Regions from separate parts of the Pseudescherichia sp. genome, predicted to be linked through region 1. Evidence: predicted binding sites of a transcription regulator. Region 1 holds the regulator's gene; each other region holds the start of a gene.

Region 1 (7,728 bases):
GGCTGGGTATATAGCCGACAGGGTAAATGGGCGCAGTAATATTTACTCCCAATCCAGCGCAGCGTAAAGCAAACAAGGCAGCGTTTTATAAAATTAGGAATTTGACAGTGACATAATTAAAAATATTAAAAAGTGAAACAAGAGGAAATAGTGTGGCGTATTTACTTTACCACTGACATAAATGCATCAGAGTAGGTAAAAAAAGCCAGGCAGTTATTTCACTGTCTGGCTTCATCTGTCAGAAGGGCTTGTTAAGCAGGCGGTAACGCTTACTCTGCGTCAGGCTCTTCAGTTTTGTACTTCGCCGCCGTCTCTTTGATCAGCGTTTGCAGCTCACCGCGCTGATACATCTCGATGATGATATCGCAGCCGCCAACCAGTTCGCCATCAACCCACAGCTGTGGGAAGGTCGGCCAGTTAGCGTATTTTGGCAGCTCAGCGCGGATGTCCGGGTTCTGCAGGATATCAACATAGGCAAAACGCTCGCCGCACGCGGAGAGTGCCTGCACGGCCTGGGCGGAGAAGCCGCAGCTTGGCAGCTTAGGGGAGCCTTTCATATACAGAAGGATCGGGTTTTCAGCGATCTGCAGCTGAATTTTCTCTACGGTTGTGCTCATTGTCTTACTTCCTTAACGTCTTACGGCGTGATGTGACATTCTAGCTTTTCACACCAGCAGGTAAAATAACATTTTGTTCACCAACCGTTAGTTTATCGTCTGAAGGGTAAAGTTGCCGTAAAAATTGTGCTGCTAAGCGTCCGGCCCTTCACAACTGGTCATCTCGTGAGCACAAAACAGGGTTAAGTGATGCTTTTTTTTGCGCTTGCTAACGAAACAGAGCTGTGATGCAAAAAGTTTATTAACTTTTTGGCATTTTATGCTTTAGAATCGACGAGTTTTGTAAATCACACGCATGTCGTATTCGTTACTTGACTGACTCAGGGGATTGCTCAGTGGCGCGGATAAATAAAATCTCGATCACGCTCTGTGCTTTAGTTTTTGCCTCAATGACGTTCACGCCGCTGGCCTGGGCGTCCGAACAGGCGCGGCCCTCTGCCGTGCAAAAAACGCATTTGGCAAAAACATCAGAGCGAAAGAGTAAAAGCACTAACCAAAAGACCTCAAAGAAAAGCAGTGGCACTGCAAAAAATACAACTAAAAAAACCGGTACAAAAGCAAGCACCGTCAAGACCGTCTCTTCCAGCACCAAACGCGCATCAAGCAGCGCGAAAACCAGCAAAGTCGCCTCTCGCCGCACCAAAAACAGCCCAGATAAGATTGCCTCCCTCGCGGGTGCAGAAAAATGCACCGTGCGCAAAGGGCATAAGACGCGCTGTGTGAAGGCAAAAAACGATAAGCCGGAGACGCTGGCGGATCTACATAAAGCGCGTGTGCAAAAAGCGCAGAAAACGGCAATGAATAAACTGATGGATCAGATCGGCAAGCCCTATCGCTGGGGAGGCTCCTCCCCGCGTACCGGTTTTGACTGCAGCGGTCTGGTCTATTACGCCTATAAGGATCTGGTCAAGTTCCGCATTCCCCGTACGGCCAATGAGATGTACCACCTTCGCGATGCGTCTCCGGTAAATACCCGTGAGTTACAGAGTGGCGATCTGGTCTTCTTCCGTACCCAAGGCCGGGGCACGGCCGATCACGTTGGCGTCTACGTCGGTAACGGTAAATTCATTCAGTCTCCGCGCAGCGGTCAGGATATTCAGATCACCTCCCTGAACGAAGACTACTGGCAGCGCCACTATGTGGGGGCACGCCGGGTAATGACCTCGAAAACCCTTCGTTAATTCAGCGTCCTGCCCTCCGTGGCAGGACACAACGTTCCCTTACTCTACCGCGTACTCACGTTCGGCCTGGCCGCGCCCTGACACCAGCACCAGCAGCAGTGCCAGCACCGCAATCAGCGCGCCGGTCACCGGTACTACGCTATACCCCAGTCCTCCCGAGATCACCGCGCCCCCCGCGGCAGCGCCCAGCGCATTACCGAGATTGAAAGCACCGATGTTGACGGATGATGACAGGCCTGGCGCCTCATGAGCCACGCGCATCACACGCATCTGCAGCGGTGGCACCACGGCAAAGGTCGCCGCACCCCAGATGACCATGCTCACCGCCGCACCCAGCTCGTTACGCGCCAGCAGCGGGATTGCCAGCATGATAACGATCAGCAGCAGGAAAAAGCCTTTTAGGGTGCCGGTTACAGAGCGATCCGCCAGCTTGCCGCCCAGGTAGTTGCCGATGGAGAAGCCCACCCCAATCAGGACCAGCATCGCGGTAACAAACAGCGGCGTAGCATGGGTAATCTCATGCAATACCGGGGCGATGTAGGTATAGAGCGTAAACATTGCCCCTGCGCCCAGCACGGTGGTCAGTAAAGCTGACAGCACCTGCGGACGCACCAGCACGGCCAGCTCTTTACGCACCTCCGGACGCTCTCCGGCGCTGCCTTTTGGCAGGGAGAAGAAGAGGCTCAGCATCGAGATCACGCCAAGGCCCGCGGTGGCGAGAAACGACATGCGCCAGCCGATGGTTTCACCCAGCCACGTTGCCGCCGGTACGCCGCCGATATTCGCGATGGTCAGCCCCATAAACATGGTGGCCACCGCGCTGGCCTGCTTCTCTTTCGGCACGACGCTGGCTGCCACGACCGACCCCAGGCCAAAGAAGGCACCGTGGTTAAGGCTGGTGATGATGCGCGAAAGCATCAGGGTGGTGTAGTCGGGAGAGAGTGCGGACAGCACGTTGCCCAGGGTAAAGATTGCCATCAGGAAGATCAGCGCGCTACGGCGAGCACGATGGGAGAGCAGCAGCGTCATCAGCGGCGCACCCACCATGACGCCAATGGCGTAGGCGCTGATGAGCATTCCCGCTGCCGGAATAGAGACATCTACTCCGCGGGCGATAGTTGGCAGCAGGCCCATCGGGGAGAACTCGGTGGTCCCGATGCCAAATGCCCCAATCGCCAGGGCCAGCAGGGGAAAGTTAATTTTCATATTTTGACTCCAGAATTGCCGTGTCGATCAGGCGACACTGTCACAGAAGTCAAAAGCATGACATTTATCACAAAAAAACAGAAGTTATCAAACTAACAAAAGTTTATTGCCATTTTGATAACAATTAACGCGGCGCCAGAGGGGATGCCGAAACAGAGGGAGAGGGCTCTCCCTCATGCTAAATCAATTTAACGCAGCGGTCAGCGCACCAGCAACAATCAGGCCCAGCACAACAACGGTCGTCATCAGGGAAAACTTCAGATCTGCACTCATCAATTTCTCTCCATTCTAATTACCCCACAAAAAGTGAGCTTGCGCATTTTTACACATTTATGGGCAAAAATCTTCTTTGATTTGGGGTGATATGCGTTTTAACGCTTCCCCTTTTCATCAAGATAAGACAAAATTCCACGCTAAATTTATTCGCGTACCGGCCATAGACCCCTCCTGACGTTCCGTGTCGTTTTCCCGGCGAATCGCATCCCCAAAAGTTGCGTGCAGGCTGAGTAGAGGCAAACGTTTACCTACACTATTTTCAGGAGCTTACGTCGTGGTTTGGAGTGACATTGAATGGCAACTATAAAAGACGTAGCGAAACGAGCAAACGTTTCCACCACAACCGTATCACATGTAATTAACAAAACGCGTTTTGTTGCAGAAGAGACGCGTAACGCAGTGTGGGCAGCCATTAAAGAGCTGCACTATTCACCCAGCGCCGTGGCTCGCAGCCTGAAGGTTAACCATACCAAATCGATTGGCCTGCTGGCGACCAGCAGCGAAGCGCCCTATTTTGCTGAGATTATCGAGGCAGTAGAGAAGAACTGTTTCCAGAAAGGCTACACCCTGATTTTGGGTAACGCCTGGAACAACCTCGAGAAGCAGCGTGCCTATCTGTCGATGATGGCGCAGAAGCGCGTCGATGGCCTGCTGGTAATGTGCTCTGAATACCCTGCCCCGCTGCTTAGCATGCTGGAGGAGTATCGCCATATCCCTATGGTGGTGATGGACTGGGGTGAGGCAAAAGCCGACTTCACCGACTCGGTCATCGATAATGCCTTTGAGGGTGGCTATATGGCTGGCCGCTACCTGGTCGAACGCGGCCACCGCGAAATCGGTGTGATCCCCGGCCCGCTCGAGCGTAATACCGGCGCAGGCCGCCTGGCCGGCTTTATGAAAGCGATGGAAGAGGCGCTGATTAACGTACCGGAAAACTGGATTGTGCAGGGCGACTTTGAACCTGAGTCCGGCTACCGCGCGATGCAGCAGATCCTCTCCCAGCCGCATCGCCCTACTGCCGTGTTCTGCGGCGGCGATGTGATGGCGATGGGCGCGCTCTGCGCCGTCGACGAGATGGGCCTGCGCGTGCCGCAGGATGTATCGCTGATTGGGTATGATAACGTGCGTAACGCTCGCTTCTTCACCCCTGCACTGACGACCATCCACCAGCCTAAAGATTCGCTGGGTGAAACCGCATTCAATATGCTGATGGACCGCATCGTCAACAAGCGTGAAGAGTCGCAGTCGATTGAGGTTCATCCCCGGCTGATCGAGCGCCGCTCGGTGGCCGACGGCCCCTTCCGCGACTATCGTCGTTAAGCATCCGCCGCCGATCAACGCCTCGGGAGCCGTTTACACTGGCTCCCGCAGCCACTCCCGATTAAGCGTTTCGCTATCCCCTAAATAGTCCAGCAGCCAGCCCAGCGCGGGCGAGTTATCATTTTGCTGCCAGGTCAGGCAGCAGGCCGCATCCGGAAACGGCTCCTCCAGCTGCAGCTCCACCCACTCACCGCGATCGAGCCACGGCCTGGCAAAATGGCCTGGCACCATGCCGATGCATAGCCCGGCGCTCAGGCACTCGGCGGAGGAGGTCCAGTCCGGCACCACCATTCGCCGCTGGTTGTCCAGCAGCCATGTGATGCGTTTGGGCAGTAGCCGGGAGGTATCCTCCCATACCAGTGACGGCCAGCCGCGCAGGAGATCGTCGCTCAGCGGGCCATCCATACCCGCCAGCGGGTGATGAGCGGCCACGACGCAGCGCCAGTTGAGCATGCCCATATCGCGAAAAGCAAAGCGCCCACCCACCGGTATGGCCTGGGTCGCACCGATAGCCAGCTCCACGCGCCCATCGGCCAGCGCATCCCAGACGCCGTTAAACACCTCTTTTTGCACCAGCAGCTCAACGTCTGAAAAATGACGATAGAAGTCGACAATCATCTGCCGGGTGCGCTCGGGCCGGACGATATTATCCACGGCGATAGCAAGCTGGCCACGCCAGCCGTTAGCTATCTGCTGGCACTGCTGTCGGGTGACCTGCATTTTTTTGATGACAGAACGCCCCTCCTGCAAAAACCAGCTTCCTGCCGGGGTTAACACCACGTCCCGGTGCCGTCGTTCAAACAGCGGCACGGCCAGCCACGCTTCAAGCTGTCGTACCGTGTAGCTGATGGCGGAGGGAACCCGGTGCAGCTCCTGAGCAGCGGCGCTAAAGCTTCCGGTACGAGCCACGGTATCTACGACGTCAAGGGAGTAATCTGACCACATATTCTGCCTGCAAAAAATTTGAATGCACTGCGCAAATATTACCGTTTCACAACCGGTAATGCACTGCCTACACTTTGCCGCTTTGTGATCTGCACTGTTTAACCTCTATCGTGAAAGAGAATAAGAAGGAAAGATGATGTTACCTGGTAAAGGATTTTTAGTCTGGCTAGCGGGATTGAGCGTGCTGGGCTTTCTGGCAACGGATATGTACCTGCCGGCGTTTACGGCTATTCAGCAGGATCTTAATACCCCTGCATCGGCAGTAAGTGCCAGCCTTAGCCTGTTTCTGGCCGGCTTTGCCCTTGCCCAGCTGATATGGGGCCCGCTCTCCGATCGCTTTGGCCGCAGGCTGGTCCTCCTCTGCGGGCTGGGACTGTTTGCTTTTGGCTGCATCGGCATGCTATGGGTGCGCGACGGCACCATGCTGCTGATACTGCGTTTTGTTCAGGCCGTGGGGGTATGTGCCGCCGCGGTCACCTGGCAGACGCTGGTAACGGACTACTATCCGGCTCAGCGGGTTAACCGTATTTTTGCCACTATTATGCCGCTGGTTGGGCTCTCCCCCGCCCTCGCGCCGCTGCTGGGAAGCTGGATCCTCGCCCACTCCCACTGGCAGAACATCTTTATGGTGCTGTTTGTTATCACGCTGCTGCTGATGCTGCCCGCACTTCGCCTTAAAAAACCGGTAAAAAAGTATCATCCGCAAACGACACCCGTTACCTTCGGGCTGCTGTTACGCTCTCGCTTTTACTGCGGAAACGTCACCATCTACGCCGCCTGCTCAGCCAGCTTTTTCGCCTGGCTTACCGGTTCGCCGTTTATTCTCAGTGCTCTGGGCTATGGCCCCGCGGCGATTGGCCTGAGCTATGTCCCGCAAACCATCGCTTTTCTGGTGGGAGGCTATGGCTGTCGGGCAGCCCTTCAGCGCTGGCAGGGGCCGCGTCTGCTGCCCTGGCTGCTGGCTGGCTATGCGCTGAGCGTGGTTGCCGTCTGGCTGGTGGCCTTCCTGCCACAGGTCTCATTGACGCTGCTGCTGGTTCCGTTCTGCGTGATGGCGATGGCTAACGGTGCAATCTATCCGATTGTGGTGGCCCAGGCGCTGAGCCCGTTTCCTCAGGGGGCGGGACGTGCAGCGGCGCTACAAAATACCCTCCAGCTGGGTCTCTGCTTTTTAGCCAGTCTGCTGGTCTCAACGCTCATCGCTACGCCTCTGCTTACCACAACCAGCGTTATGCTGCTGACTGTTTTGCTGGCCGGACTGGGCTATTGGGGACAAAAACAAGCAGCAAAATAATTAGTTAACTAACCATAATAGGTTGAACGACCCGTTTTTGCGGCCTATACTCATTTCGATAATTTTTATTAACAAAAATAAGTATGTTTTCACAGGCGCAGGATCGCGCCTGTTCTCCCACGGACGGCATTTTCGGCAAGGGCTATCTCCCTTCCTCTGTTCTACGTCGGATATCAAGCTCACGGCCCGTTCCGTGGGATTTCTCACAAACCATTAAAAGCGTCTACGCTGTTTGAAGGTTCTGATCACATAGGGTGATGGAGAAGCTATGAGTTCATCGTGTATAGAAGAAGTCAACATACAGAGCGATAACTGGTTCCGTATCGCAAACGAACTGTTAAGCCGCGCGGGCATCGCTATCAACGGCACTGCCCCATCGGATATCCGGGTAAAAAACCCCCGTTTTTTTAAGCGCGTCCTAAAAGAGGGCTCACTCGGGCTGGGCGAAAGCTATATGGACGGCTGGTGGGAGTGCGAACGGCTGGATATATTTTTTAGCAAGGTGCTTCGCGCCGGGCTGGAAAACCAGATGCCGCGCCACGTTAAAGATACGCTAAGGATTGCGGCGGCGCGGGTACTCAACCTGCAAAGCCAGAAACGCGCCTGGATAGTCGGTAAAGAGCATTACGATCTCGGCAACGATCTCTTCAGCCGCATGCTTGATCCCTATATGCAGTACTCTTGCGCTTACTGGAAAGAGGCGCAGACGCTGGAGGAGGCGCAGCAGGCAAAACTGCGGCTAATCTGCGAAAAATTGCAGCTGCAGCCCGGCATGCGTGTGCTGGATATTGGCTGCGGCTGGGGTGGTCTGGCGTACTTTATGGCCAAAAACTACGGCGTCAGCGTGACCGGGGTGACCATTTCAGCAGAGCAGCAAAAGATGGCCCAG
Region 2 (7,728 bases), on a different contig from region 1:
GGGTGGCCAGCGCTTGCGTGACGCCAGCATCCGGCGAGCGGTAGCGGTGTACCACTTCGCTGATCACCGCCAGCAGCGGCACCTCCCACATGATCACCTCGCGCCACGGGCCAGCGAGACGAATAGAGAGCTTGCCCTGGTCGTTGGTAATCACTACCTGGCTCGGGTCATAGCGGAACGCCCGCAGCCAGTCGAGATAGTCGGCACGGAAGAAGGGCAGGCCAGAGAGCCACTGGTACTCATCATCCTGCAGGCGCAGGTGCTGCATAGCCTCTACCTGCTCGCGGATGGCATCGGCATAGATGCCCAGCAGGTCGTCGCCCCGGCAGCGAAACTCAGCCGACACGTGGACATCATGATATTGATGAAACACCGCCTGCTGCATATGCAGCTTATAGGCATCGGTATCCAGCAGCGTTTGCAGAATAGGGGTAGCGAGTTGTGTCATGGTGCGCCGTAGCATCCTCTCACTGGAGCGTTTCCATCAAAGCCAAAGCAGATAAAGACGCAGGAGTATACCCTGATTATCGGTTTAATGAACCTGGATCACAACATAACAAGATGAGATGGTCGAGGGCAATTTGTGCCTCTGTTATCAAAATGTAGCAAACAGGGCTTTTTGCCTTGAAAAGAGTCTGTTTGCGCATGGCGCGAAAGAGGCAACAGGAATAGACTGAGTCGTTACCCTAATGAGATGCTAAAGGTTTTTTATGACTCAACAGCCCCAAGCCAAATACCGCCACGACTACCGTGCGCCAGATTACCTGATTAGCGATATTGACCTGACTTTCGATCTTGATGCTGTAAAAACCGTTGTCACAGCTGAAAGCAACATTTCCCGCCAGGGTGCAGCGGCCGAGCCTTTACGTCTTAATGGCGAAGATTTGACCCTCGTCTCCCTTCAGGTGGATGGGCTGGCGTGGTCAGATTACCAGATTGCCGAAAATACGCTGGTGATTAATAACCTGCCGGATCGTTTTACCCTGCGCATCGTTAACGAAATCAGCCCGGCCGCTAACACCGCGCTGGAAGGGCTCTACCAGTCAGGCGAAGCGCTCTGCACCCAGTGCGAGGCCGAGGGTTTCCGCCATATCACCTGGTACCTTGATCGCCCGGACGTGCTTGCACGCTTTACAACTAAAATCATTGCCGATAAAAGCAAATATCCGTTCCTGCTCTCCAACGGCAACCGCGTGGGCGAAGGCGAGCTGGATAATGGTCGTCACTGGGTACAGTGGCAGGATCCGTTCCCGAAACCCTGCTACCTGTTTGCGCTGGTGGCCGGTGATTTCGACGTGCTGCGCGATACCTATACCACCCGCTCCGGCCGCGAAGTGGCGCTGGAGCTGTTTGTCGATCGCGGCAATCTTGACCGCGCGCCGTGGGCGATGACCTCCCTGCAAAACTCCATGAAGTGGGATGAAGATCGTTTTGGTCTCGAGTATGACCTCGACATCTATATGATCGTTGCCGTGGATTTCTTCAACATGGGGGCGATGGAGAACAAAGGCCTTAACGTCTTTAACTCCAAATATGTGCTGGCCCGCACCGACACCGCCACCGATAAAGATTATCTCGATATTGAGCGGGTAATCGGTCACGAATACTTCCATAACTGGACCGGCAACCGCGTCACCTGCCGCGACTGGTTCCAGCTGAGCCTGAAAGAGGGGCTGACCGTGTTCCGCGATCAGGAGTTCAGCTCCGATCTTGGCTCCCGTGCGGTGAACCGCATCAGCAACGTACGCACCATGCGCGGCCTGCAGTTTGCGGAAGATGCCAGCCCGATGGCGCACCCGATCCGTCCGGACAAAGTGATCGAGATGAACAACTTCTATACCCTGACGGTGTACGAGAAGGGGTCTGAGGTGATCCGCATGCTGCACACCCTGCTGGGGGAAGAGAACTTCCAGCGCGGGATGCAGCTCTACTTTGAGCGCCACGACGGCAGTGCCGCCACCTGCGACGATTTTGTCCAGGCGATGGAAGACGCCTCTAACGTCGATCTCTCCCATTTCCGTCGCTGGTACAGCCAGTCCGGTACGCCAATTGTGAGCGTGCGCGATGACTACAACCCAGAGACCGAGCAGTACACCCTGACCATCAGCCAGCGTACGCCGCCGACGCCGGATCAGGAGGAGAAGCTGCCCCTGCATATTCCGTTTGATATCGAGCTGTACGACAACGAGGGGCAGGTCATCCCGCTGCAAAAAGAGGGTCACCCGGTACACAACGTCCTCAACGTTACCCAGGAGGAGCAGACCTTCGTCTTTGATAAGGTCTACTTCCAGCCGGTGCCGTCCCTGCTGCGCGAGTTCTCCGCGCCGGTGAAGCTGGAGTATAAGTGGAGCGATCAGCAGCTGACGTTCCTGATGCGTCATGCCCGCAACGACTTCTCCCGCTGGGATGCAGCCCAGAGCCTGCTGACGACCTACATCAAGCTGAACGTGGCTCGCCACCAGCAGGGCCAGCCGCTGTCGCTGCCGCTGCACGTGGCCGACGCCTTCCGGGCGATCCTGCTGGATGCGGATATCGATCCGGCGCTGGCGGCGGAGATCCTGACCCTGCCTTCTGCAGGCGAGATGGCCGAGCTGTTCGATATTATCGATCCGGTGGCGATCGTTGCCGTCCGCGAGGCGCTGACCCGCACCCTGGCGACCGAGCTTTCCGACGAGTTCCTTGCGGTCTACAATGCGCATAAGCTCGACGCCTATCGGGTTGAACATGCGGATATCGGCAAGCGTTCGCTGCGCAACACCTGCCTGCGCTACCTGGCGTTTGGCGACGTGAAGCTCGGCGATGCCCTGGTGACCCAGCAGTATCACACTGCGGATAACATGACCGATGCGCTGGCGGCGCTCTCTGCCGCCGTGGCGGCGCAGCTGCCGTGCCGCGATGCGCTGATGCAGGAGTACGACGATAAGTGGCATCAGGACGGCCTGGTGATGGACAAGTGGTTTATCCTGCAGGCCACCAGCCCGGCCAGCAACGTGCTGGAGACCGTGCGCGGCCTGCTTAACCACCGCTCCTTTACCCTCAGCAACCCGAACCGCGTCCGCTCGCTGATTGGCGCGTTCGCCGGCAGCAACCCGGCGGCGTTCCATGCGGAAGACGGCAGCGGCTACCGTTTCATGGTAGAGATGCTGACCGAGCTTAACAGCCGTAACCCGCAGGTGGCGTCGCGTCTGATTGAGCCGCTGATCCGCCTGAAACGTTACGACGAAGGACGCCAAACGCAAATGCGTGCGGCGCTGGAGCAGCTGAAAGGCCTGGAAAACCTCTCCGGGGATCTCTACGAGAAGATTGCCAAGGCGCTGGCCTGATACCTCGCCGGGCGGCCTTGCGCTGCCCGGTTCACTATTTTCCCACGTTTGCCCCCCTTTTCAGGAAAATGTTTGCGTTTTATCTGGATTATTTGCCTCAGGTCAATTCCCTTTCGTCTCGCAATCGCAGATAATACGCCCCCGGTTTGCACACCGGGAATCCAGGAGAGTTCATGTACTACCCCTTCGTTCGTAAAGCCCTTTTCCAGCTCGACCCTGAGCGCGCTCATGAATTGACGTTTCAGCAATTACGCCGTATTTCCGGCACCCCTTTAGCCGCGCTAGTGCGCCAGACTGTGCCGCAAAAACCGGTCTCCTGCATGGGGCTGACCTTTAAGAATCCGCTGGGCCTGGCGGCGGGTCTGGATAAAAACGGCGAGTGCATTGACGCGCTGGGCGCAATGGGCTTTGGCTCGATTGAGATTGGCACCGTGACGCCGCGCCCGCAGCCGGGCAACGATAAGCCGCGTATCTTCCGCCTGGTCGAGGCCGAGGGGTTAATTAACCGCATGGGGTTCAATAACCTTGGCGTAGATAATCTGGTAGAGAACGTCAAAAAAGCCCATTTTGACGGCGTGCTGGGCATTAATATCGGCAAGAATAAAGATACGCCGGTAGAGCAGGGCAAAGATGACTATCTGATTTGTATGGATAAAGTCTACCCCTACGCGGGCTATATTGCGATTAACATCTCCTCGCCAAACACCCCGGGCCTGCGCTCGCTGCAATACGGTGAGGCGCTGGACGATCTGCTCTCCGCCATCAAAAATAAGCAGCGCGAGCTGCAGAATAGTCATCACAAATATGTCCCTGTGGCGGTGAAAATTGCTCCCGATCTCACCGTTGAGGAGTTAATTCAGGTGGCTGACAGCCTGGTTTGCCATAATATCGATGGCGTAATCGCTACCAATACCACACTCGAAAGAGGGCTGGTGCAGGGAATGAAGCACGGTGATGAGACCGGAGGCTTAAGCGGCCGCCCGTTGCAGCTAAAAAGCACCGAAATTATTCGCCGCCTGGCGCAGGAGCTGAAGGGTCAGCTGCCGATTATCGGCGTCGGCGGAATCGACTCCGTTATCGCCGCACGGGAGAAGATCGCTGCCGGTGCGACGCTGGTGCAGATCTATTCCGGCTTTATATTTAAAGGCCCGCCGCTGATTAAAGAGATCGTTACCCATATCTAATCCTTTGCGTCTAAATGTTAACCAGGGCTTTATTTCCGGCCCTGGTTGTTTTATATTCCCCTCGTTGTTGTTTATTTAAACGTTCTCATTATTGACATTTTATGATAAGCGGAACGGTAACAACGGACACGCAAGCAGCAGGACGCTTAAGGGGGAGCGGAGAGGAAAATGCGAATCAAACCTGACGATAACTGGCGCTGGTATTACGACGAAGAGCACGATCGGATGATGCTCGATCTCGCCAATGGGATGCTATTTCGCTCCCGTTACGCCCGTCGGATGCTGACGCCGGACGCGTTCGCACCCTCCGGCTTCTGTGTGGATGATGCCGCGCTCTACTTCTCTTTTGAGGAGCGTTGCCGCGAGTTTGAGCTCTCCCGGGAGCAGCGGGCCGAGCTGGTGCTGAACGCGCTGGTCGCTATTCGCTTTCTTAAGCCGCAGATGCCAAAAAGCTGGCATTTCCAATCTTACGGTGACAGCTGGCAGCCCGATCTGGGTGAAGCCGCCAGCGTCTGGCTCAGCGATACCGCAGAGCAGGTGAATTTGCTGGTGGTCGAGCCGGGTGATAACGCCACGCTCTGCCTGCTGGCACAGCCCGGCGTGGTGATTGCCGGGCGTACAATGCAGCTTGGCGATGCGATTAAAGTGATGAACGATCGTATGCGGCCGCTGCCCCAGCTCTACAGCCTGGAGCAGGCGGTTTAAGGCTCCAGCACCAGCGGCGTTTTGGGAATACAGCTGCAGCTCAGGATGGTGCCGTCGTCGCCGATGGCGGACTGCTTCAGGGCGCTGACTTCTCCCTCTATCAGGCGTATGCGGCAGCAGCCGCAGATCCCAGCCCGGCAGGAGTAGGGCACACGGATCCCCTGGCTCTCCAGCTGCTCAAGCAGTACCTGCTGGTTATTCCCCGTAAAGGTCTCTCCCTGCCAGCCAATGGTCACCGTCGAGGCAGCCTGCTTCTCAATTTCCAGCGTCTCAACCGGCTCGCCCGCGCCATAGACTCTCGCCGGACCGCTGGCCAACACGCTTACCTCATCGCCGACGCGGATCACGCCGCTGTTACGGGCAATCAGGTTCTGGCCGAAATCGACGTCGCCGTTATCTACCGCGGTGCGAAACTGTTGCAGGGTGTGCAGCGGCTCGCCCGCCGGGTGTTTCTGTCCGCGCTCGGGGCTGATGGTGGTAAATACGCAGCGGCTGCAGGGTTTAACCACGTCAAAGATCACCTCGCCGATGCGCACGGTTTTCCAGGTATCCTCCTCCCACGCCTGCGCCCCGGTGACCACCAGGTTTGGACGAAACTGCTCCATCTGGATGCTGGCCGGGCAGCGGCTCTGCAGATCGCGCAGCGAGGCCTCATTGGTAAGCAGGTAGGGGAAGCCGTCGGCAAAGGAGAGCGGCACGCTCTCAAAGCGCTTCACGCGGCGGGTGGGCTCCTGGCCGACCCAGCGCAGCTGGACCTCGCGATTAAAAAAGCCGCTCAGCCACTGGTTGATCGCCGTGGGGGCAATTAATGCGGTAAAATGGTTTCCCCATACCTCCGTCGGTGCGGCGTCGCGGATGAAATCGGCAAAGCGGACCAGCGCGCTGCTGCCGTCGGGCGCGGTGAGATGGAGACCGTCATGCAGCGGCGACGGGATAAAACGCACCAGCTGCGGATACTGGCGGGCGGTAATAAACGTACCGTCGGGTTCAGTAACCATAAAGATGCGGTCAAAGGCCAGGCCGCTGATGTCGGCCAGGGCGTGCGTGAGGCCAATTCCGCGCATCGATTTGACCGGATGTATATAAAGCCGCGACAGGGTAGCCACTGCGCCCTCCATGCGTGTGAAAATAAGCCCTCAACTTTATGACATCGGGTTGAGTTTAGCTATAATGCGCAACAATTTTATTAGAGTAAAAGTGACGATATGAATTCTCTGTTTGCCAGTACGGCCCGCGGGCTGGAAGAGCTGTTAAAAACTGAACTGGAAAACCTCGGGGCGCAGCACGTCCAGGTCGTTCAGGGCGGTGTCCATTTTGAGGGGGACACCCGGCTCATTTACCAGAGCCTGATGTGGAGTCGCCTGGCTTCGCGCATTATGCTGCCGCTGAACGAGTGCAAGGTCTACAGCGACCTCGATCTCTATATGGGCGTGCAGGCGATTGACTGGACGGAGATTTTCAACCCCGGCGCGACCTTCGCCGTGCACTTCAGCGGGCTGAATGAGGAGATCCGCAACAGCCAGTACGGCGCCATGCGGGTAAAAGACGCCATCGTCGACAGCTTCACGCGTAAGAATATGGAACGCCCGAACGTCGATCGCGAGCAGCCGGATATGCGCATCAACGTCTGGCTGAATAAAGAGACGGCGCATATCGCCCTCGATCTCAGCGGTGACGGCCTGCACCTGCGCGGCTATCGCGATCGGGCCGGGCTTGCGCCGATGAAAGAGACGCTGGCGGCAGCCGTCGTGATGCGCTCCGGCTGGCAGCCGGGTACGCCGCTGCTCGATCCGCTCTGCGGCTCCGGCACCCTGCTGATTGAGGCGGCGATGCTGGCCACCGATCGCGCACCGGGCCTGCATCGTGGGCACTGGGGCTTTAGCGGCTGGGCGCAGCACGACGAGGCGCTGTGGAAAGAGGTGAAAGCCGAGGCCCAGACCCGCGCCCGTCGTGGGCTGGCAGACTACGGCTCACGCTTCTACGGCTCCGACAGCGATGCCCGGGTTATCGATATTGCCCGCAGCAACGCCCGTCGCGCAGGCGTCGGCGAGCTGATCGATTTTAACGTCAAAGACGTCGCCCAGCTGACCAACCCGCTGCCGGAGGGGCCGCACGGTACCGTGCTGAGCAACCCGCCGTACGGTGAGCGTCTGGAGAGTGAACCGGCGCTGATCGCCCTGCATAGCCTGCTGGGCCGCACGCTGAAAAACAGTTTCGGCGGCTGGAATGTCTCCCTGTTCAGCGCTTCGCCGGAGCTGCTCAATTGCCTGCAGCTGCGCGCCGACCGCCAGTTTAAGGCCAAAAACGGCCCGCTGGACTGCGTACAGAAAAACTACTCCATTGCGGAAAGTTTCGGTGATATCAAAGGCAGCGGCATGGCGGAAGATTACGCCAACCGCCTGCGCAAGAACGTCAAAAAGCTGGAGAAGTGGGCGCGTCAGGAGGGGATCGAGTGCTATCGCCTCTACGATGCCGATCTGCCAGACTATAACGTGGCGGTAGACCGCTACGCCGAC
Region 3 (7,728 bases), on a different contig from region 1:
CGCTTTTTTGCGCTTTAAGGTCCTGTTCAATGCCGTCGCGCACGTCCTGAGGGATCTTCAGCGCGTCACCGAGCGCGTTAAGATAGCTGCGCTCCATAAAGTGATCGATATCGATAGCGGCACAGCTGAGGAAGTAGAGCTCCAGCGCCTCCTCCTCGTTACGCACATCGCGGGCTAATCGTTGGGGATCGAGCGGCTGCTCGATGGCCTGCGCTACCAGCGCTCTGCCCTGCTCCTCAACGCCCGCCTCCCGCATCTGCAGGTCAATCGCTTCGCGCTCGCGGGCATCGATATGGCCATCGCTCTTCGCGGCAAAGACCAGCGCCAGGATCAAACGTTCAGTGCGCACATCCAGCGGCGAGCTCTGCTGACCAAACTGCGGCTCATCCTGATGCGTACTGCGCACGCGATCTTTGTATTTGTTCCACAGCACCGTGCCGGCAACGGCCCCGCCGCCCATTAGCAGCGCGCTGGTACCGTATTTCGTAAGCAGCTTGCGGGATGAAGAGTTAGAGACCAGCAGCCCCGCCAGACCACCCAGTGCGCCCGGCACCAGCAGCTTGCTGAGTCCCTGCCCGTCGCCCGATGAGGCGGATGCCCCTTTCTGGCCCAGCAGCGACTGTAGTTGATTCATCCAGTTAGTCATAGTTCCCCCCGATTATTCTGCGTCAAACCACAGAGTAAGCGAGGGGGTGTCAGGAAATGTCTAAGCTGGCTAAAGAAGCGAAAATGCGGCTTTGGTTAACGATGGGTATAGACGGCCTTACCGCCTTTGCAGTCAACCGCCACCTGATAGTGGATGTCGGTATTTTTACCGCGAACGGTCAGCGGAACGGTCCACTTATCGTCTTTACCGGTAATCTCTTTGACGTTGATCCAGGCAACAGGGTCGGCCTGCCCCAGCGTCTCCTGGTCGTCTGCCCAGCGCGCAATGCGGTTTTGCTGATAGTCGCGCTTGACGCTGGCGGCGATACCGGCGGCATCTAGCCCTTCACAGCTGGGAAACTTCACTGATTTATTATTGGCAGCCTGTACGCTAACGCTGCCGGCCAGCAGGGCCAGGCCGAGCAGTGATTCTAATTTGTTCATGCTTATCTCCTGTGCGCATAACCCACTCAAAGCATGGTACAAATTACCGGCAGCGCAAGCTGCTGTTAGGCTGCTTTAGTGCGCTTCGCCGTCGGCATATCCGTTACGGTATCGCTTTTCTCCGACGCCGCGTCAGGGTCAGGCAGCTTACCGGAGCGGAAGACCGCACTGAGGGTCTCTTTTTGCTCAGCCAGCCACAGCGCCATCTGCTCACGCTGCTCGTCATCAAACGCAACGGGTGCATTTACCAGCACGCCCTCCAGCACTTCCGCCAGATCGAGCATTTTGTCGTACGCATCGGCTTCCTTCTTGCTGGCAAAAGACATTTTTTCCTCACCTTCGCGGATTACCACGTATTTGACTTCAACCGCCATAATGCAGCCTCATTTACCTGTTTATTTATACAGTATAATAGTAAGCATTTCATGGGCGGATTGCAAGCCGAAAAAAGACACGCAAACGTTTTCGTGTATAATAGTCCGAAATTTTTAACCGGGTGGATAGTATGACTTTTTTAGGTACCGCGCTGCGTCCGGCAGCCACGCGTGTAATGCTGTTAGGCTCCGGTGAGCTGGGTAAAGAGGTAGCGATCGAGTGCCAGCGGCTTGGCATTGAAGTGATTGCGGTGGACCGCTATGCAGACGCCCCGGCGATGCACGTCGCTCATCGTTCCCACGTGATCAATATGCTGGACGGCGAGGCGTTAAAGACGATAGTGGCACTTGAAAAACCGGACTTTATCGTGCCGGAGATCGAAGCCATTGCTACGGATACGCTGCTGGAGCTTGAGTCCCAGGGCCAGCAGGTGGTGCCCTGCGCCCGCGCCGCAAAGCTGACCATGAACCGGGAGGGGATCCGCCGCCTGGCCGCGGAAGAGCTCAGCCTGCCTACCTCAACCTACCGCTTCGCCGACAGCGAAGCCGCGTTTAGAGAGGCAGTTGCTGCGCTCGGCCTGCCCTGCATTATTAAGCCGGTGATGAGCTCTTCCGGCAAGGGCCAGAGCTTTATTCGCAGTGCTGATGAGCTGCACGATGCCTGGCAGTACGCCCAGCTCGGCGGGCGCGCCGGAGCGGGACGCGTCATTGTTGAAGGCGTGGTGAAGTTTGACTTTGAAATTACACTCCTGACCGTGAGCGCCGTTGATGGAGTGCACTTCTGCGACCCCATCGGCCATCGCCAGGAGGATGGCGACTACCGCGAATCCTGGCAGCCGCAGCAGATGAGCGAGCTGGCCCTCTCCCGTGCCCAGGCTATCGCCCAGAAGGTGGTGCTGGCGCTGGGCGGCTATGGGCTGTTCGGCGTAGAGCTGTTTGTCTGCGGCGACGAGGTGATCTTCAGCGAGGTGTCGCCGCGCCCACACGATACCGGCATGGTCACGCTGATCTCTCAGGATCTCTCTGAGTTCGCTCTGCACGTTCGCGCCTTCCTCGGTCTGCCGATAGGCGGCGTGCGTCAGTATGGCCCGTCCGCTTCAGCGGTGATCCTGCCAGAGCTGAAGAGCGATAACGTAACCTTTGATAATGTGCAGTCTGCAGTAGGTGCGGGTCTACAGCTGCGCCTGTTCGGCAAGCCGGAGATTGACGGTACGCGGCGGTTAGGCGTGGCGTTAGCCACCGGTGAAAGCATAGAGGATGCGGTAGAGCGAGCGAAAAATGCCGCCGCCAGCGTACAGGTTGCAGGATAAAAAAACGGGCCATATGGCCCGTTTTTGTTGGCATTGCCCGGCGGCGCTTCGCTTGCGTGGACCTATGCTATTTACTGCTGCGCGCCTTCTACCGCTTCGCGAGCCAGTTTGGTGATGCGATCGTAGTCACCCGCTTCCAGCGCGTCAGCCGGTACCAGCCACGAGCCACCGATGCACAGCACGCTCTTCAGCGCCAGGTAGTCACGGTAGTTCGCCGGAGAGATACCGCCGGTCGGGCAGAAACGTACCTGCGAGAACGGGCCAGCAATCGCCTGCAGCGCTTTAGTACCGCCGTTAGCTTCCGCCGGGAAGAATTTAAACTCTTTCAGACCGTAGTCGAGACCCAGCATCAGTTCGGATACGGTGCTGATGCCTGGGATCAGCGGGATGGTGCCTTCGGTTGCCGCTTTCAGCAGCGGCTCGGTCAGGCCCGGGCTGATAGCAAACTGCGCGCCCGCTTCGGTCACTTCTGCCAGCTGCTGCGGGTTCAGTACCGTACCGGCACCAATAATTGCTTCCGGAACTTCTTTCGCAATGGCGCGGATTGCATCCATAGCGCAAGCGGTACGCAGAGTGACTTCCAGCACGCGAACGCCACCGGCCACCAGGGCTTTCGCCATCGGTACAGCGTGTTCCAGCTTGTTCACCACGATAACCGGTACAACAGGACCCGTTTTCAGGATTGCTTCAGCACTCGTTTTCCAGTTTTTCATCAGAGTTTTTCTCTCGCCCGATCTAAAAAAGTAATCAGTTTAAAAAGTGATACAGGTTGCGCCCTGCTCCGCACCGGAGAGTTTTTCACGCAGTGCGCTAAACATTTCGCGGCCAGTACCGACACGCGCGCTACTCAGGTCAGGAATATGCGGCTGACGTGCAGCAAGCTCGGTTTCATCCACCAGCAGAGTGAGCTCCCCTGTCTGTCCATTAACGCGGATGATATCGCCCTCGCGTACCTTTGCCAGCAACCCGCCGTCATACGCTTCTGGTGTCACATGGATCGCCGACGGTACTTTACCTGATGCGCCGGAGAGCCGTCCATCGGTGACTAATGCGATTTTGAAACGGCGGTCCAATAATACACCAAGTGGCGGCATCAGTTTATGTAATTCTGGCATGCCGTTCGCTTTTGGCCCTTGATGTCGGACAACAACCACGCAGTCACGGTCAAGCAGACCGGCTTCAAACGCCGGTAGCACGTCGTGCTGGCTCTCGAAAATGACCGCAGGCGCCTCAACGACCTGGTTCTCTACCGGAACGGCGGAGGTTTTCATTACCGCGCGTCCCAGGTTGCCGCTAAGCACTTTCGTGCCGCCGTGATGCGAGAACGGCTTGTCGATAGAGGCAATGATATCGCTGTCCAGCGAGGCGCTGGCTCCTTCGCGCCAGTCCAGCTCGCCCTCGTTCAACCACGGCTCAAGGGTGTAGCGTGACAGTCCGTGACCGACCACAGTATGCACATCCTCATGCAGCAGACCGCCCTTCAGCAGCTCGCGCATCAGTACCGGCACACCGCCTGCGGCCTGGAAGTGGTTGATATCCGCCGGACCGTTCGGGTAGAGACGCGCCATCAGGGGAACCACCTCGGAGAGTTCAGAGAAGTCATCCCAGTTAATGATGATACCCGCAGCGCGGGCCATCGCTACCAGGTGCATGGTGTGGTTAGTCGAGCCGCCGGTCGCCAGCAGAGCGACGATGCCGTTGACCACGACCTTCTCATCAATCATTTTGCCGAGAGGCATCCACGCGTTGCCGTTGCCGGTCAGGCGCGTCACCTGACGTGCGGCGGCGACGGTCAGCGCTTCACGCAGCGGCGCCTCAGGGTGGACAAATGACGAGCCGGGGAGCTGCATGCCCATGAATTCAATGACCATCTGGTTGGTATTGGCCGTACCATAGAAGGTGCAGGTGCCTGGTGCATGGTATGACGCCGCCTCGGACTCCAGCAGCGCCATGCGGTCAACTTTACCTTCGGCATAGAGCTGGCGGATCCGCACCTTCTCTTTGTTTGGCAGACCGCTGGCCATTGGTCCTGACGGGACGAAGACCGCCGGCAGATGCCCAAACGACAGCGCGGCCATCGCCAGGCCCGGAACGATTTTATCGCAGACGCCGAGGTAGAGCGCACCGTCAAACATATTGTGCGACAGGCCGACCGCGGCGGACATGGCAATCACTTCCCGGCTGAGGAGGGAGAGCTCCATCCCGTCCTGGCCCTGGGTCACGCCATCGCACATAGCCGGAACGCCGCCTGCGACCTGGCCGACGGCGTTCACCGAGTGCAGGGCTTTACGGATAATGTCAGGGTAGCGTTCATAGGGCTGGTGCGCGGAGAGCATATCATTGTAGGAGGTGATAATGGCGACGTTGTTACGCAGCATGCTTTTCAGCGAGGCCTTATCCTCCGGCTGACAGGCGGCAAACCCGTGGGCCAGGTTACCGCAGGCTAGCGATGAGCGGTGGACGGTGCTGCTTTTCGCCTGTTCGATGCGGGCAAGGTAGGCGCTGCGGGTGGCATGAGAACGATCGATAATACGCTTTGTTACCCGTAACAATGTCGAGTTCATAAAGGCTCCTGAAAATGAGGTGTCCCGGACGGCAGTATCGTGAAGAAAGTGATATTACGTAAACCACTCATCCGCCGCAGGCCGGAGGCAAAATCGCTTCAGCCAGTGTAATAAAAAAAGCGTGACGGGTGAATCCAGGGCAAGCGCAAAAGAGTAAAAATTGTGCGGGAATCTGTGTTAGATCATGTTACCGGTAAAATAGGAGGGCGATAAACAAAAAAACGGCCCCGCAGGGCCGCTTGATACTGGCAGAGTTATTTACTCAAATTCGTTCCAGGAACGGCCATCGCGGGTGATCATCGCCACCGACGCAACCGGTCCCCAGGTCCCGGCCTGGTAAGGCTTCGGTGACTCGTTATCCATTGCCCAGGCTTCGGTAATGGAGTCGACCCATTTCCACGCCTCTTCCACCTCATCGCGACGCACAAACAGCGCCTGGATGCCGCGCATCGTCTCCAGCAGCAGACGCTCGTAAGCATCGGCCAGATGGGTCTCGTTAAAGGTCTCAGAGTAGCTCAGATCCAGCTTGGTGGTTTGCAGGTTGTGCTTGTGATCGAGGCCCGGAACTTTGTTAAGGATCTGGATATCCACGCCCTCGTCCGGCTGCAGGCGGATGGTGAGCTTGTTCTGGGGCAGATCCTGCCAGGACTCTTTGAACAGGTTCAGCGGCGGGGTCTTAAAGTAGACCACGACTTCGGAGCATTTGGTTGGCAGACGCTTGCCTGTACGCAGGTAGAACGGTACATCGGCCCAGCGCCAGTCATCGATATCCACGCGGATCGCCACGAAGGTTTCCGTGTTGCTGGTTTTGTTTGCGCCCTCTTCCTCCAGGTAGCCCGGCACCTTTTTGCCCTGGGCAAAACCTGCAGTGTACTGACCGCGCACGGTTTTTTCACGCACGTTCGAGCGGTCAATACGGCGCAGAGATTTCAGCACCTTCACTTTTGCATCACGAATGCTGTCCGCGGAGAGATCCGACGGCGGCGACATGGCGATCATGCAGAGAACCTGTAACAGATGGTTCTGGATCATGTCGCGCATCTGCCCGGCCTGGTCGAAATAGCCCCAGCGGCCTTCGATACCCACCTCTTCCGCCACGGTGATCTCCACGTGGTCGATGGTGCGGTTGTCCCAGTTGTTAACGAACAGGGAGTTAGCAAAGCGCAGCGCCAGCAGGTTGAGCACCGTCTCCTTACCGAGGTAGTGGTCGATACGGTAGACCTGACACTCCTCAAAATACTCGCCCACCTGATCGTTGATTTCGCGGGATGTATCGAGTGAGGTGCCCAGCGGCTTCTCCATCACCACGCGCGCTGGCTTGGCGTTGAGCTTTGCCTCGCCCAGCCCTTTGCAGATAGCGCCAAAGGTGCTTGGCGGCATAGCAAAGTAGTTGATGGTGACGCGGTTTTTCTGATCGAGCATGTCACCGAGGCGGGTAAACGCGGCGGTATCGTTGACGTCAAGGTTACAGAAATCGAGGCGTCCGCTGAGCGTATCCCAGAGGCTTTCATCGATTTTCTCTTTCATGAAGGTGTCGAGCGCTTCACGCACGATTTCGGTGTACTTCTCTTTATCCCAGTCCGCACGTCCAACCCCAAGGATACGCGTCTCTGGGTGGATCTGGCCTGCTTTTTCAAGTTGATACAGGGAAGGCAGCAATTTCCGGCGTGCAAGATCGCCTTTCGCGCCGAAAATGACCAGGTCACATGCCTGGGCTGTTTGCGTTACCGCCATGTCATTCTCCTCAGTTGGCTGTCCTGGTACTTTCGCCAGGGCATAGCTGTAATTTTATTACACTGCACTGTACTGCTTTTACGTAAATCCCGAAACCGTTACCGCTTATCCTCCCGTGCGCTTTCGCTCAGGCGGCTAAAAAATGGGTTAATCGCCCTGAAAAGTCAGGGAATTTGTCTTGAATCGAGTAGCTAAAATTCGACTCTGATCAAGTAATGAAAAAAAACAACACATTTTCCCGCTGTTGTTTACCTTTCCTGGCCCCACAAGGGTAATATCGACTGAAACGCAGCACAATTTCATCCGCTAGTGAAATTGATTTTAGCCATGAGCGCCCCGTTAATAATGAACATGCTGGAAAAAATTCAGTCTCAGCTGGAACACCTTAGCAAATCCGAACGAAAAGTGGCGGAAGTCATACTCACCTCGCCGGACCAGGCCATTCACTCCAGCATCGCTGCGCTGGCGCAGGAGGCCGGGGTCAGCGAACCTACGGTAAACCGCTTCTGCCGCAGCATGGAAACCCGCGGCTTTCCCGATTTTAAGCTGCACCTGGCCCAGAGCTTAGCTAACGGCACGCCCTATGTTAATCGCAATGTCGATGAAGATGACAGCGTTGAGGCCTATACCGGTAAAATATTTGAGTCGGCGATGGCC
Region 4 (7,728 bases), on a different contig from region 1:
GGCCTGGTCAGCGTCGATGGCGTAGTGGAAACCCGCAAACGCTGTAAAATCGTGGCAGGACAAACGGTCACCTTTGATGGTCAAAGTATCACTGTAACTGATTAATCCCGCCTAAATGGCCCTTAATTCATAAGGGCCATTGCTCGATCCACGTCAAAGAATAACAAATTCGTCTGGCTTCCCAGCAGATTTCTGTTGCGGCCCGCAATGGCTTAAATCACGATAAGTAAAACGTTCTACTAAAACGTTCTACTTAACGAAGTCATTACAATAATAACGCCATCACCAGGGTTTCTATAATCGGGGGAAAACCGCATGAGTCTGCTGTCGGGGTTCGTAAAATCGCTATCGAAGTTATCTATGATTGGCCGTGCGTTGATGCTGCCAATCTCACTGTTGCCTGCCGCCGGCCTGCTGCTGGCGTTTGGTGATAAGTTTCACCTGCCGCTGATGATGAACGCCGGTGGGGTTATCTTTGATAACCTGCCGCTGCTGTTTGCCATCGGCTCTGCGGTGGGGCTGGCCTCGGAATCCGGCATCGCCGCGCTCTCGGCGGCGGTCTCGGTATTTATTACCAATATGACCATCGGCACGGTGCTGTCGATTACCCCAGAGATGGCCTCCCAGGGCGGTAAATACGCTATGGTGGTCGGCATCCCGACGCTGCAGATGGGCGTCTTTGGCGGCCTAATCTGTGGCATCCTGGCCGCGTGGTGCTATAACCGCTTCCATACCATGCAGCTGCCGGAGTTCCTCGGCTTCTTCTCCGGCAAACGCTTTGTCGCCATCGCTACCGCATTTCTGTCGTTCCTGCTCGGCCTGCTGCTGCCCTACGTCTGGCAGCATATCCAGGCGGGTATCGATGCGCTCTCGGTGGTGGTGAACGGTGATAACCAGGCCGCGTCGACCTTTATCTTTGGGCTGGTAGAACGTGCGCTGATCCCGCTCGGCCTGCACCATATCTGGTATCCGTCGTTCTGGTACTCGTTTGGCGACTACACCACTCAGGCGGGCCAGGTTATTCACGGCGACCAGACTATCTGGTTCAAAATGCTGGAAGATGGCGTCAAGTCGTTCAGCAGCGACACCTACCAGAATGCCGGTAAGTTCATGCAGGGCGAGTTCCCACTGATGCTGTTTGCGCTGCCTGCCGCCTGTCTGGCGATGTATCATGAAGCGCATACCCGTAATAAAAAGATCGCCTCCGGTATTCTCTTCTCCGCCGCGCTGACCTGCTTCCTGACCGGGATCACCGAGCCGGTTGAGTTTACCTTTATCTTCGTTGCGCCGGTGCTCTACGTCTTCAACGCCATCATGGCCGGGCTGTCGTATATGTGCATGTACCTGCTCCATGCGCACATCGCGAAATCCTTCTCAGCGGGCCTGATCGACTACATCTCGTTCGGTATTCTGCCGTCGTTTAACGGCTACCAGACCAACTTCCTGAACGCGATTATCGTCGGCATCCCGATGGGTCTGATCTACTACTTCACCTTCCGCTTTGTGATCCGCCGCTTCGACGTTAAGACGCCGGGCCGCACCGAAGTGACCGCTAACGTTAACGATAAAACCGATGACGAGCTGGCGACCGAAATCGTTGCCCTGCTGGGCGGTGCAAACAATATCAGCTCGGTAGGCTCATGCATCACCCGCCTGCGTCTTGAGGTGGCGAAGAGCGAGCTGGTGGACAAAGACGGCCTGAACGGTGTCGGCGCGCGTGGCGTGGTGTTCGTTGGCGATAACGGCATCCAGGTGATTTTCGGCGCACGCGCGCAGTTTATTGCCCAGACCATGTCGGGCATGATCGGCAAGTAACCTGAGGCTGTTAAGGTGATTAGGTCTCCTGTATCGTACAGGAGACTTTTCATCGTTGACTGCATAGCCGTTAAGTTCAGGGAGTGGATTTGAAGAAGGTCAGCATTATTGATGTCGCGAAGCTGGCGGGGGTCTCTGTCTCGACCGTTTCGCTGGTGCTTCGCCAGAAAGGGAAAATATCAACCGCCACGATTGAAAAGGTGCAGCAGGCGATCGACACGCTCGGCTACGTTCACAACGTGGCGGCAGCGAACCTCCGCGCCAACACTTCTAACCTGATTGGCCTGATCCTGCGCGACTTTAGCGACAGTTTTTCTGTGAAGGTGATGGCCAGCACCGTGCTGGAGCTGGAGAAGCAGGGCTACATGGTTTTTCTCAGCCAGCCTCTGAACGATAGCGACAGCCTTGAGCGCTGCCTGCTCTCGTTTAAACAGCAGGGCGTAGCAGGCGTGATCTATCTTGCCTCCGATGCCACCACCTCGCGTCTGCCGAAGCTTATCCGCACCTGTCCCCTGCCGCTGGTTGTGGTATCGCAATCGCTGCTGGAGGAGGAGTGCAACCTGGTGATGCGCGATAACCGCCAGGCCGCCAGCCTTGCCACCCGCTACCTGATCGAGCGCGGCCACCGCAGCATCGCCTACATCGGCGGTACGGAGAGTAGCCTGATCCGCCAGCAGCGGCTGGCCGGGTTTCGCAGCGCGCTGACCCAGTACGGACTGGTGACCCGGGAGGAGTCTACCCCGGCCTGCATGGAGGGGACCCACGCGGCGAGCCACGCGACCCGGCAGCTGCTGGAGAAGAACAACACCATCACCGCCCTGCTCTGCCACTCGCCTGATGCAATGATCGGCTCGCTCTCCGGCATTCATCAGGTAGGTCGTACGGTAGGAAAAGATGTGTTCCTGACACAGCAGGTGGCGCTGGTCGGTTTCGAGGATATGCTGCACGTGAACTTAACGTCGCCCTCGTTTACCTACGTATCGTCGGCAAGCGAAGAGACTGGACGCCAGGCAGCGTCGCTGATGATCCGCAAAATCAAAGAGCCGGATCTGCTGACCCAGCGCATCACCCTTTCCGGACAGCTGGTGACGCGCGAGTCAGCTTAAGATAGAGGGATTGCAGACCCTGTAGGCCCGGTAAGCGCAGCGCCACCGGGCATTGATCTGTTGGCTCTGTCATGCCGGGTGGCGCTTCGCTTACCCGGCCTACAAAACCCGTCGTCTTACTTACGACGCCAGGTGGTCCCCTGCGGGCCATCTTCCAGCACGATCCCCATCTCGTTCAGACGGTCACGCGCCGCATCCGCCGCAGCCCAATCTTTCGCTTTACGCGCATCCAGACGCTGCTGGATCAGGGCTTCAATCTCCGCTACTTCACCGTCATCCGCCTGAGCTCCGCTCTGCAGGAAGGCTTCCGGATCCTGCTCCAGCAGACCAAGCACGGCAGCCAGCTTGCGCAGATGAGATGCCAGCGCGTTCGCCGCCTGCATGTCTTCGCTCTTCAGACGGTTAACGTCGCGGGCCATATCAAACAGCACCGAGTAGGCTTCCGGGGTGTTGAAGTCGTCGTCCATCGCCTCGATAAAGCGCGTTTCGAAGGCCTCGCCGCCCGCTGCCGCAACAGATGTGTCGGTGCCGCGTAATGCGGTGTAGAGACGCTCCAGCGCCGAGCGCGCCTGCTTGAGGTTCTCTTCGCTATAGTTAAGCTGGCTGCGGTAGTGACCGGACATCAGGAAGTAACGGATGGTCTCCGCATCGTAATACTTCAGCACGTCGCGCACGGTAAAGAAGTTGCCCAGCGATTTCGACATCTTCTCGCGGTCAACCATCACCATGCCGGAGTGCATCCAGTAGTTCACGTACTCGCCGTCATGGGCGCAGGTAGACTGGGCGATTTCGTTTTCATGGTGCGGGAACATCAGGTCCGATCCGCCGCCGTGAATGTCGAAATGGTGGCCCAGCTGCTTGCAGTTCATCGCCGAGCACTCAATGTGCCAGCCCGGACGCCCTTCGCCCCACGGTGACGGCCAGCTCGGCTCGCCCGGCTTGGACATCTTCCACAGCACAAAATCCATCGGGTTGCGTTTGATCTCAGCGACTTCGACGCGCGCCCCGGCCTGCAGCTGCTCCAGATCCTGGCGCGACAGCTTGCCGTAGTTGGGATCGGTCGGCACGGAGAACATCACGTCACCGTTGTCAGCTACGTAGGCATGACCGCGCGCGATCAGGCGCTCGGTGATCTCGATGATTTCGTGAATATGGTGGGTGGCGCGCGGCTCGCTGTCCGGACGCAGGATGTTCAGGGCGTCAAAGTCAGCGTGCATCTCGCCAATCATGCGATCTACCAGCGCGACAAAACTCTCGCCGTTTTCATTAGCACGTTTGATGATCTTGTCGTCGATATCGGTGATGTTACGCACGTACTTCAGATCATAGCCGAGGAAACGCAGGTAGCGCGACACCACGTCAAAAGAGACGAAGGTGCGGCCGTGGCCGATATGGCAGAGATCGTAAACGGTGATACCACACACGTACATGCCCACTTTCCCGGCATGAATAGGTTTGAATTCCTCTTTTTGGCGCGTCAGCGTATTAAAAATTTTTAGCATCAAAGATTCCGTTAAGACGTGTGTGGAGAATGAACTCAGTATGATACCCATAATTGATAACCGAAGCAGCACCCTTTGCAAGGTGATCGAACCTTGCGGTTATGCTATAACAGGCGACTATACGTGACCCACAGCTGGGTCGATGCTCTACACTACCGGAACAGGATGCAAAAATGGTTACTTTCCACACTAATCACGGCGATATCGTAATCAAAACTTTCGATGACAAAGCGCCTGAAACTGTTAAGAACTTCCTGGACTACTGCCGCGAAGGTTTCTACAACAACACCATTTTCCACCGTGTTATCAATGGCTTTATGATCCAGGGCGGCGGTTTTGAGCCGGGCATGAATCAGAAAGCGACCAAAGACGCGATCAAAAACGAAGCGAACAACGGCCTGAAAAACACCCGTGGCACGCTGGCGATGGCCCGTACTCAGGCCCCGCACTCTGCAACCGCCCAGTTCTTTATTAACGTAGCAGACAACGACTTCCTGAACTTCAGCGGTGAAAACATGCAGGGCTGGGGCTACTGCGTATTCGCCGAAGTGGTTGAAGGCATGGACGTAGTCGACAAAATCAAAGCGGTCTCTACCGGTCGCAGCGGCATGCACCAGGACGTTCCTAAAGAAGACGTGATCATCGAAAACGTAACCGTCAGCGAGTAATCGTGGCGACGCTTTTCATCGCAGATCTGCATCTCTCTACAGAAGAACCGGCGATCACCGCCGGTTTTCTGCGTTTTCTGGCCGGTACGGCGCGTGACGCCGACGCCCTCTATATTCTTGGCGATCTCTTTGAAGCCTGGATTGGCGACGACGATCCCAATCCCCTGCATCAGCAGATCGCGGCCGCCCTGAAGGCGCTGAGCGACAGCGGCGTGCCCTGCTACTTTATCCACGGCAATCGTGACTTCCTGCTGGGCCAGCGCTTCGCTCGTGAGAGCGGCATGACGCTGCTGCCGGAAGAGGTAGTGCTCGACCTCTACGGTCGCCGGGTGCTGATTATGCATGGCGATACCCTCTGCACCGACGACGCGGGCTATCAGGCATTTCGCGCTAAGGTTCACCAGCCCTGGCTGCAAAAACTGTTTCTTGCCCTACCGCTGTTTATTCGTCATAGGGTGGCGGCGAAGATGCGCGCCGACAGCAAAGCGGCCAACAGCAGTAAGTCTCTCACCATTATGGATGTGAACCCGCAGGCTGTAAGCCATGCGCTGGAACGCCATAAGGTACAGTGGCTTATCCACGGCCATACCCACCGCCCGGCCGTGCACGAGATGACCGCCAACGGCGAACCGGCGTTTCGCTGCGTGCTGGGCGCCTGGCATAGCGAAGGTTCAATGGTAAAAGTCACCTCACAGCAGGTCGAACTTATCGCTTTTCCGTTTTAATAACTTAACAATTTGCCCGCAAGGTTAGCCGCGCAACCGTTTTCCTTGCGGGATTTCCATGCTATTCTCTGTGCCCTGTTACGCGTTATGCCGCACACCCACAGGAGTTTTTAGACGCATGTCTTCGAGCAATAATCCGGTACGTATCGCCATCGTGATGGGGTCCAAAAGCGACTGGGCAACCATGCAGTTCGCCGCTGAAGTCCTCGATATCCTGAACGTTCCCCACCATGTTGAAGTCGTTTCTGCCCACCGCACGCCGGATAAACTGTTTAGCTTCGCCGAAGGCGCAGAGCAGAATGGCTATCAGGTGATTATTGCGGGTGCAGGCGGCGCGGCGCATCTGCCGGGCATGATCGCCGCCAAAACGCTGGTGCCGGTGCTGGGCGTGCCGGTACAGAGCGCAGCGCTGAGCGGCGTTGACAGCCTCTACTCCATCGTTCAGATGCCGCGCGGTATTCCAGTGGGCACGCTGGCGATTGGTAAAGCCGGCGCCGCCAACGCGGCGTTACTGGCAGCGCAGATCCTTGCCACCCACGACCGTGACCTGCATCAGCGTCTGGTGGAGTGGCGCAATGCCCAGACCGACGAGGTGCTGGATAACCCGGACCCGCGAGGTGCGGCATGAAGCAGGTATGCGTCCTCGGCAACGGCCAGCTGGGCCGGATGCTGCGCCAGGCCGGTGAGCCGCTGGGTATCGCCGTCTGGCCGGTGGGGCTGGATGCCGAGCCGGAAGCTGTGCCTTTTGCGCAGAGCGTGATCACCGCCGAGATCGAGCGCTGGCCGGAAACGGCGTTGACCCGCGAGCTGGCACGCCATCCGGCGTTTGTTAACCGCGACGTTTTTCCCATTATTGCCGACCGTCTGACCCAGAAGCAGCTCTTTGACCGTCTCTCTCTGGCGACTGCGCCGTGGCAGCTGCTGTCGAGCGCCGAAGAGTGGCCCGAGGTGTTTAATGCCCTTGGCGAGCTGGCGATCGTTAAGCGCCGGGTGGGTGGCTACGACGGCCGCGGCCAGTGGCGTCTGCGCGCCAGTGAGATCGATACGCTGCCTGAAGAGTGTTACGGGGAGTGTATCGTCGAGCAGGGCATTAACTTCTCCGGTGAAGTGTCGCTGGTGGGCGCGCGCGGGCATGACGGCAGCACCGTGTTCTATCCCCTGACCCATAACCTGCATCAGGACGGCATTCTGCGCACCAGCGTGGCTTTTCCGCTGGCTGACGCTGAGCAGCAGGCGCAGGCCGAAGCGATGCTGGGGGCAATCATGAGCGAGCTGGGCTACGTCGGCGTGATGGCGATGGAGTGTTTTGTAACCCCTGGCGGGCTGCTGATTAACGAGCTGGCTCCACGGGTGCACAACAGCGGCCACTGGACGCAAAACGGCGCGTCGATCAGCCAGTTTGAGCTGCACCTGCGCGCCATCACCGGCCTGCCACTGCCGAATCCGGTGGTCAACGCCCCGTCGGTGATGATCAACCTGATCGGCAGCGACCTGAACTACGACTGGCTGAAGCTGCCGCTGGTGCATCTGCACTGGTACGATAAAGAGGTGCGCGCCGGCCGCAAGGTGGGACATCTAAACCTCAACGACAGCGATACCGACCGCCTGAGCGCAACCCTGGAAGCGATCGTGCCGCTATTACCACCTGAGTATGCCAGCGGTATCGCATGGGCGTGCGCTAAGCTCGGTTAAGCGTTTCCGCCTTGTTTGTCATGTAAACCGGGTATGCGCAAGTGCAACCCGGTAGTCCCTCTCCCCCTATCATTTTTTTGCCCCATCGCACCAATGGACGCGTAAAATAGCGCGATCTAATGTACAACGTCGCCCTTTGATATGCAGAAGGAAGTCCTATGAGCGAAGGCATGGATTATTACGCGATCCTCACCGCTGATACCCCCCTGCTGGATGTACG

Evidence for each region. The regulator PurR, encoded in region 1, represses purine synthesis genes. The targets are predictions, from matches to a motif close to CANGCAAACGTTTGCNTG.
Region 2: the regulator PurR is predicted to act here: its motif matches at 3,385-3,402, upstream of pyrD (quinone-dependent dihydroorotate dehydrogenase).
Region 3: the regulator PurR is predicted to act here: its motif matches at 1,542-1,559, upstream of purT (formate-dependent phosphoribosylglycinamide formyltransferase).
Region 4: the regulator PurR is predicted to act here: its motif matches at 5,846-5,863, upstream of purE (5-(carboxyamino)imidazole ribonucleotide mutase).

What each region holds. Positions count from the first base shown of each region.
Region 1 is NZ_DAMBWA010000005.1:263,202-270,929, reverse strand. Features, by position in the region: gene grxD (monothiol glutaredoxin 4) at 270-617, opposite strand; gene RTX96_RS09855 (NlpC/P60 family protein) at 953-1,798, shown strand; gene RTX96_RS09850 (MFS transporter) at 1,838-3,004, opposite strand; gene RTX96_RS09845 (YnhF family membrane protein) at 3,188-3,277, opposite strand; gene purR (HTH-type transcriptional repressor PurR) at 3,575-4,600, shown strand; gene punR (DNA-binding transcriptional activator PunR) at 4,634-5,545, opposite strand; gene punC (purine nucleoside transporter PunC) at 5,682-6,839, shown strand; gene cfa (cyclopropane fatty acyl phospholipid synthase) at 7,108-7,728, shown strand, end outside.
Region 2 is NZ_DAMBWA010000006.1:134,101-141,828, forward strand. Features, by position in the region: gene pncB (nicotinate phosphoribosyltransferase) at 1-448, opposite strand, end outside; gene pepN (aminopeptidase N) at 711-3,323, shown strand; gene pyrD (quinone-dependent dihydroorotate dehydrogenase) at 3,497-4,507, shown strand; gene zapC (cell division protein ZapC) at 4,676-5,212, shown strand; gene RTX96_RS10455 (YcbX family protein) at 5,209-6,318, opposite strand; gene rlmKL (bifunctional 23S rRNA (guanine(2069)-N(7))-methyltransferase RlmK/23S rRNA (guanine(2445)-N(2))-methyltransferase RlmL) at 6,418-7,728, shown strand, end outside.
Region 3 is NZ_DAMBWA010000001.1:81,775-89,502, forward strand. Features, by position in the region: gene RTX96_RS00400 (tellurite resistance TerB family protein) at 1-646, opposite strand, end outside; gene yebF (protein YebF) at 742-1,089, opposite strand; gene RTX96_RS00410 (YebG family protein) at 1,155-1,463, opposite strand; gene purT (formate-dependent phosphoribosylglycinamide formyltransferase) at 1,595-2,773, shown strand; gene kdgA (bifunctional 4-hydroxy-2-oxoglutarate aldolase/2-dehydro-3-deoxy-phosphogluconate aldolase) at 2,845-3,486, opposite strand; gene edd (phosphogluconate dehydratase) at 3,526-5,337, opposite strand; gene zwf (glucose-6-phosphate dehydrogenase) at 5,596-7,071, opposite strand; gene RTX96_RS00435 (MurR/RpiR family transcriptional regulator) at 7,417-7,728, shown strand, end outside.
Region 4 is NZ_DAMBWA010000007.1:208,904-216,631, forward strand. Features, by position in the region: gene ybcJ (ribosome-associated protein YbcJ) at 1-105, shown strand, start outside; gene RTX96_RS11905 (PTS transporter subunit EIIC) at 316-1,815, shown strand; gene malI (Mal regulon transcriptional regulator MalI) at 1,905-2,921, shown strand; gene cysS (cysteine--tRNA ligase) at 3,038-4,423, opposite strand; gene ppiB (peptidylprolyl isomerase B) at 4,597-5,091, shown strand; gene lpxH (UDP-2,3-diacylglucosamine diphosphatase) at 5,094-5,816, shown strand; gene purE (5-(carboxyamino)imidazole ribonucleotide mutase) at 5,935-6,444, shown strand; gene purK (5-(carboxyamino)imidazole ribonucleotide synthase) at 6,441-7,508, shown strand; gene mnmH (tRNA 2-selenouridine(34) synthase MnmH) at 7,667-7,728, shown strand, end outside.